One region of the Exiguobacterium sp. s125 genome, then DNA from elsewhere that is predicted to be linked to it. Evidence: riboswitches for the same ligand, from Rfam matches in the RefSeq annotation. Region 1 holds a riboswitch; the other holds the start of a gene.
What was found. Region 1 has a riboswitch for S-adenosylmethionine ahead of KNQ05_RS10470 (LLM class flavin-dependent oxidoreductase). Riboswitches for the same ligand answer to the same signal wherever they lie in the genome.
Positions count from the first base shown of each region.

Region 1 (3,411 bases):
TGGCATCATCGAAGCGACGATTGACGGTCCACTGCAAGATGAGACGGGAAAACCGTTCTATTACACGACACCACTCGAAGACATGCGGTTCTTCCAACTGAAAGCAGGTCAACTCGTCGACCTCGTCATGTGGAAAGGTCATCCGGAGACATTGACGATTGTCTGGAAACACGCATTTCATTATGAAGTACCGACCATGACGGAATTACCGGCACGCGACGTATCGAATGGTTCGCCCGAGTCCGCCACTGCGTCACCTGCAAACAAACAGGCGAAAACAGGACGCTACGACAAGATGATGCAACGGAAACCGAAGGCGAAGAAAGTCAAAAAAGAGCGGCGCCTCCGGGAAAAGAAAGTCCAGCAACTCGAACGTCTCGATACGACGACATTACCAGGTCAACCAATCGAATTCGTCGATAAAACGGCACTCGATTTTGCTTCCTACGACGGCATGCGTCTCGTCATCGTCGGTAATGAGCAACAGCGCGCCGTCTACCGCGACTTCTTTGCGGAGACGGGAGTCGAATTAATCCATCTTGGCGGTGATGCCCAAGCTGCGAAAAAAATTGCCTGTCTCGCGAAAAAGACAGATGCGATCGTCGTCATCAAAAGTCGCGTCTCCCACGCAGCAGCGGCACATGTCCTCGTGCAAGCAAAAAAGCACGATATTCCGTTTGCGATTGAACGACTCGATGGACGAAGCTCTTTGTATACGGCGTGCCAGCAACAACTTGAAAAAGCAATGGTCCAACGTTTACTAAAAGACGAGCGTTAAAAAGTGAAACCTCCTCAAAAATAAACCGTAAAGAAAGGTAGCACTTATTTTTGAGGAGGATCTTTCGATGTCAAAACAATTAAAATTAGCAGCGCGCGAGTCGTTGCAGGGACGATGGGGCTTCATGGCATTAATGATGTTGTTGTTCTTAATCATTCAAGGCGTTCCGAACGGATTTGCGTCCTCACCCGAAGAGGATTTCCAATTTATCGACTTGATTGGTATGCTCTTGACGGTGTTGACCTTACCGGTTGCAATGGGATGGTCATGGCTCGCCCTATCTGTCGCCCGAGACGAGCAGACGAAAGTCGCCGATTTGTTTGAGCCGTACAAAATGTTCTTGAAAGCCATTGGAGTGTCAATCGTCCAAACCTTTTTCTTAGGGCTATGGTTCTTACTTTTCATCATTCCAGGAATCATTAAGTCATTCTCTTACATGTTGACGTATTACATCATTCGGGACGAACCATCGATTGGCATCCTTGATGCCATTACGCGTTCACGCCAAATGATGGATGGACACAAAAAAGAGGCGTTTTTCCTCGTCCTTTCGTTCATCGGTTGGTTCTTGCTCGGAATTGTTACGATCGGAATCGGTTTCCTCTGGATTGGCCCGTACTTCAGCGTCACAATCGCGAAGTTCTACGATCGCGTGCGTGGGGAAGAAGTTTCGACGACTGGTCACCGGACAGCCATGATGGATGCAAATCACAATGACTCACCGTTCGTATCACCAGAATGAATTGATTTTGAACAGCACCATACAAAGCAGGGATTGCCATCTTAAACCGATGTGCAATTCCTGTTTTTAGCTTCTAGACAAAGAAGTATCAAGAAACAGAGTGATTTTCCAAATGTTTTTTTAATTCCGATAGGAAAAGAAGGTTTAAAGGTTGCTTTACTCTGCTAAAAGATGTACGCTAATTTCAATTATTCTTATCACGAGAAGTCGAGGGACTGGCCCGACGACACTTCAGCAACCCCGCATGAGCGGAAGGTGCTACTTCCAAGAGGAATTTATTCCTTTGAAGATAAGAGCCGACAGTAGACATTCGTCGCTCTTTTCTAAACGAAAAGAGCGATTTTTTATGCAAAAAGGGGGCACAGGGGATGGAATACGGATTTTGGTTACCAATCTTCGGGGGTTGGTTACGAAACGTCGAGGATGAACAAATGCCAGCGACATTCGATTATGCGAAACAAGTCGCACAGACGGCAGAACGGATTGGCTTTTCTACGACATTGATTGCAGAATTGAACTTAAACGACATTAAAGGAATAGCCGAACCGAGTCTTGAGGCGTGGACGACGGCAGCGGCGATTGCGGCGACAACGGAACGGTTGGAAATCATGACAGCCGTCCGGCCCGGTTTTCATAATCCGGCGACGACAGCAAAAATGGCGGCGAACCTCGATCAGTTGAGTAACGGACGTTTTACGCTCAACGTCGTCTCGGCCTGGTGGGAGGAAGAAGCCCGTCAATACAATGGGATTTTTACAGCCCATGACGAACGATATGCCCGGACGGAAGAATTCGTGACGGTCATGAAAGGATTATGGGCGGACGCATCACCCTATAGTTTTGATGGGGCGTACTATCAGCTGGAACGGGCAGAGCTTCACCCGAAACCCGTTCAGCGTCCCGGAATCAAGCTCTACGCTGGTGGTGAGAGTGAGACGGGGAAACAGACGATCGTCAATCACTGTGATGCCTATGTCATGCATGGAGGAACGGTCGATGAAGTCGCGACGAAAATTACGGATATGAAAACCCGCCGCGCGGCGACCGGGAAGCAGCCGCTTGCGAGTTTCGGACTGGCGGCCTACATCATCTGTCGCGAGACGGAAGAAGCGGCGCTCGAAGAATGGCACCGGATTACGAACGTTAAAGAAGACGGTGCCGGATATGCCGGGTATGACGACTTCGTCAGTAAATCGCAACTCGAACAACAGGTCAAACGAAATGACTATTCGGTCTCAAACCGGGGACTGCGTCCGAACTTGATTGGGACGCCGGATCAAATCGCAGAACGGATTCTTGAATTTGAAGCAGTCGGCGTGACATTGCTCTTGCTTCAATTTTCTCCGCAACTCGAAGAAATGGAACGCTTTGCCCGCGAGGTCATGCCACGCGTCGAAGCGAAACGAAAGGTAGGTCAACTAAAATGACGAAAATTCATATCTTACACGAAAATCAGGAATGGACGGATCATTTAATCAAGCGACTCGAGGAACTCAACTTACCGTATGAACAGTGGCACCTCAACGAAGGGGTCGTCCCACTCGATGAAACACCACCGGAAGGCGTTTTTTACAGCCGGATGAGTGCCTCGTCCCATACGCGCGGGCACCGCTATGCACCAGAATTGACGGAAGGGGTCCTCGCTTGGCTCGAAGAACATGACCGGACCGTTTTCAACGGAACCCGTGCGTTACGACTCGAGGTCAGTAAGGTCAACCAATACACCGCCTTACGAAAAGCAGGTATCCGTGTTCCGAAAACGACGGCAGCCGTCGGACGTGATCAAATCGTCCAAGCCGCTCAAAACATCGGAGTATCGTCGTTCATCACGAAACACAATCGTGCCGGTAAAGGACTCGGCGTTCAATTGTTCCACTCGATTGAAGCACTC
Region 1 is NZ_JACSMI010000003.1:156,940-160,350, reverse strand. Features, by position in the region: gene KNQ05_RS10480 (DUF2325 domain-containing protein) at 1-778, shown strand, start outside; gene KNQ05_RS10475 (DUF975 family protein) at 846-1,520, shown strand; SAM riboswitch class I at 1,712-1,816, shown strand; gene KNQ05_RS10470 (LLM class flavin-dependent oxidoreductase) at 1,889-2,947, shown strand; gene KNQ05_RS10465 (ATP-grasp domain-containing protein) at 2,944-3,411, shown strand, end outside.

Region 2 (3,411 bases), on a different contig from region 1:
AGAGTCCGCGGTCGGTGATGAATAATAAAATCCCGAGTGGAATTCCGATGATGATGGCAAAGGCGAGTGAAATGCCGACCATAAAGGCCGTCTCTCCGAGTGCTTTCGTTAAGTCGGGAAGCATTGTCGTAAACCGGTCAAGCGACATCTTGAATCACCTCGATTGCGTGCAACTGTCCCTCGAGCCAGGTTAAGGCACGATTCACGTGCAGTGTCGGTCCCGTCAAACTGACGATTAAGACGCCAAACGCGACGTCCTGAATGTAGTCGACCTTCCCATGCAGGATGCTGACTGCGATATCGAATTGTTTGATGGCTTCAGATAAGGTACTCTCACCTGTTTTTTCACCCGTGAACTGAAGTCGAATGACTTTGCCGGGTGTCGTCCGTAAAATCCGTTCCGGCAATTCGATTTGGAGTGCCGTATCGACGTAATGTTTTGTGACCGGATGTTCGGCTTGACTAAATATGGCGTAAGTCGAAGCGACTTCGACGACTTCACCGTGCGCCATGACGGCAACGCGGTGACAAATTTGTTTGACGACATCGATTTCGTGGGTGATGAGGATGATCGTCAAACCGAGCCGGGCGTTCAAATCTTTCAGTAAATCGAGAATCTGGAGCGTCGTCACCGGATCGAGCGCTGATGTCGCTTCGTCACAGAGTAAGATGTTTGGATTGTTGGCGAGCGCTCGTGCGATGCCGACGCGTTGTTTTTGTCCACCACTGAGTTGGCTCGGATAGTTCGTCTCGAATCCTTCGAGTCCGACGAGTGCCGTTAATTCTTGAATCCGTTTCGGGAACTCACGCCGTTTGACACCGGCAGCCTTTAAGGCGAACGCGATATTGTCGGCAACGGTGCGGGACTGAATCAGTTGAAAGTGTTGAAAGATCATACCGACCCGGAGACGGAGTTTGCGGAGAGACGTTTTGGAGACACGTGATAGATTGGCTCCGTCTACTATGACCGTACCGCTCGTCGGTGTCTCGAGTCCGTTAATCAACCGTAAGAGTGTACTTTTTCCGGCGCCGGATTCACCGATGATGCCGAAAATTTCCCCTTGTTCAATCGTTAAGTTGACATCGTTTAATGCAAAAATCGGTGTACGGTCACGGACAAATTGTTTTGTGATGTGTGCGAACTCAATCATAATGTTTCCCTCCCGATACAAAAAAATCGCTTTTTTCCAGTTAGAGAGCAACCAGAAAAAAGCGACGAAGTGTAGAATTTCGTAACTTATCTCTCAGAACAAAAGAAGTTCTGTAGGATGTGGCACCGTTCCATTACTGGTGGTTGCCGGACGTCGTTGGGCCTAATCCCTCGGTCGCTCTCGATAAGTAGCTATGCTGTTGGGATTTACTTTAACGGAAATGATTCCCATCTGTCAAACGTTTTTTCAGAATTATTCGGCAACGGCGGTTTGGAAGAGCTGAAGGGTCCCGATTCGTTTGACAGCCTCGACGAGTCGGTCGACATCGGCAATCAGACTGATCCGGACGTAACCTTCACCGTATGTACCAAAGAAATGACCCGGTGTCACGGCGACGTGCGCTTCGTCGAGCAGGTGATCGGTGAAGCTTTGTGACGTGAAGCCGGACGGAACAGGGAGCCAGACGAAGAACGAACCACCCGGAACCGGTCCGTCCCAGCCGATTTCGTTTAATGCACCGAACAACGCATCGCGTCGCGTCTCATACAAGGCGCTCAGTTCACGGACACATGTCTGGTCGCTTGAAAGCGCGACCGTCGCTGCATGCTGGATCGGTGTGAAGGCACTGACGTAAAGGTGTTCCTGGTATGTTTCGATGCTCGCGATGACAGACGGATTACCGATTGCAAAGGCAATCCGGAAGCCGGACATGTTAAACCGTTTAGAGAGCGAAAATAACTCAATCCCGACATTCTTAGCGCCTTCCGTCTGGAGGAAACTCCGCGTCGGACCATCGAAACTGATCCCGCCGTACGCTAAGTCGTGAACCACACAAATGTCATGTGCATCAGCGAAAGCGACCGTCTGTTCAAAAGCCGCTGCCGTCGCTGTCGCACCGGTCGGATTACTCGGATAGTTGAGGAACAACATCCGGGCCCGTTCGACGTCGAGCGAATCGAGGAGGTCATAGTCAGGCAAAAAGCTATTTTCAGCGAGAAGCGGAAGCGTGATCGGATACGCACCGGCAAGTGCTGCGCCCGACAAGTAATCCGGGTAACCGGGATCTGGGACGATGACCCCTTCACCGGGATTGACGATCGTCTGCGGAAGGGCGACGATGCCGGCCTTGCTTCCGAGTAAAATCGCGACTTCTGTCGCCGGATCAACCGACACGCCAAATTCTGATTCATAAAAATTAGCGACGGCCTGTTTTAAGAAATCATGTCCGCGAAACGGGGGGTACTGGAGATTACTTGCATCATCGATGGCTTGTTTTAAAGCATCGAGAATATGTACGGGTGTCGTTTGGTCCGGCGTTCCTTGACCAAGCGTGATGACGTCGTGTCCTGCGGCTTTGACGGAACCGATCCGTTGGGCAAGTTCTGCGAAGACGGGATTGGGCAAGCGATCGATGGCGATCGATGGGGCGAAATGTTTCATCTCTGTTCCTCCTTCAGGTATTGTCGTCAAGAATAGCGAATTTTCAGTCAAAATGAAAGAGGTTTTTTAAAATTCCTTAAAAATTAGAAGAACATTCCAATTTCAGACGATGTTCTTGATACACTAGACAAGTAATCGATCGACTACTAGACGGGAGATGGAAAAGATGAATCGGACCTGGTGGAAAGAAGCCGTCGTTTATCAAGTGTACTGGCGGAGTTTTAACGACTCGAATGGAGACGGGATGGGGGACTTGCGGGGCGTGATCGAAAAGCTCGACTACATCGCCTCACTCGGGGTGGATGTCATTTGGCTTAACCCCTGTTATACATCACCTGATATCGACAACGGTTACGACATCGCTGACTATTACGGCATCATGGAGAAAGCCGGCACGATGGCAGATTTGGACCAGATGATTGAATCGGCGCATGCGCGCGGCTTAAAAATCATTCTCGATCTTGTCGTCAATCATACAAGTCATCAACATCACTGGTTTGAGGAGTCGCGCCGTGATCAAACGAATGATAAGTCAGATTGGTACATTTGGCATGACGGGGAAAAAGGAACACCACCAAACAATTGGCGGTCGTATTTTGCGCCGAGTCCCTGGACGTGGGATGAAGGACGGCAACAGTACTATTTTCATTCGTTTGCCTCAGAACAACCTGATTTGAACTGGGAACAGCCTGCCGTCCGTCAAGCTGTCTACGCGATGATGCGATGGTGGATCGACCGAGGCATCGATGGTTTCCGGATGGATGTCATTAACTTGATTAAAAAACGAGCGGCGTTTGACGATGTGGAGGATCCGTTTGAC
Region 2 is NZ_JACSMI010000001.1:111,705-115,115, forward strand. Features, by position in the region: gene KNQ05_RS00500 (methionine ABC transporter permease) at 1-148, opposite strand, end outside; gene KNQ05_RS00505 (methionine ABC transporter ATP-binding protein) at 138-1,151, opposite strand; SAM riboswitch class I at 1,235-1,341, opposite strand; gene KNQ05_RS00510 (aminotransferase class I/II-fold pyridoxal phosphate-dependent enzyme) at 1,404-2,591, opposite strand; gene KNQ05_RS00515 (alpha-glucosidase) at 2,758-3,411, shown strand, end outside.
Region 2: another riboswitch for S-adenosylmethionine. It lies ahead of KNQ05_RS00505 (methionine ABC transporter ATP-binding protein); the one in region 1 lies ahead of KNQ05_RS10470 (LLM class flavin-dependent oxidoreductase).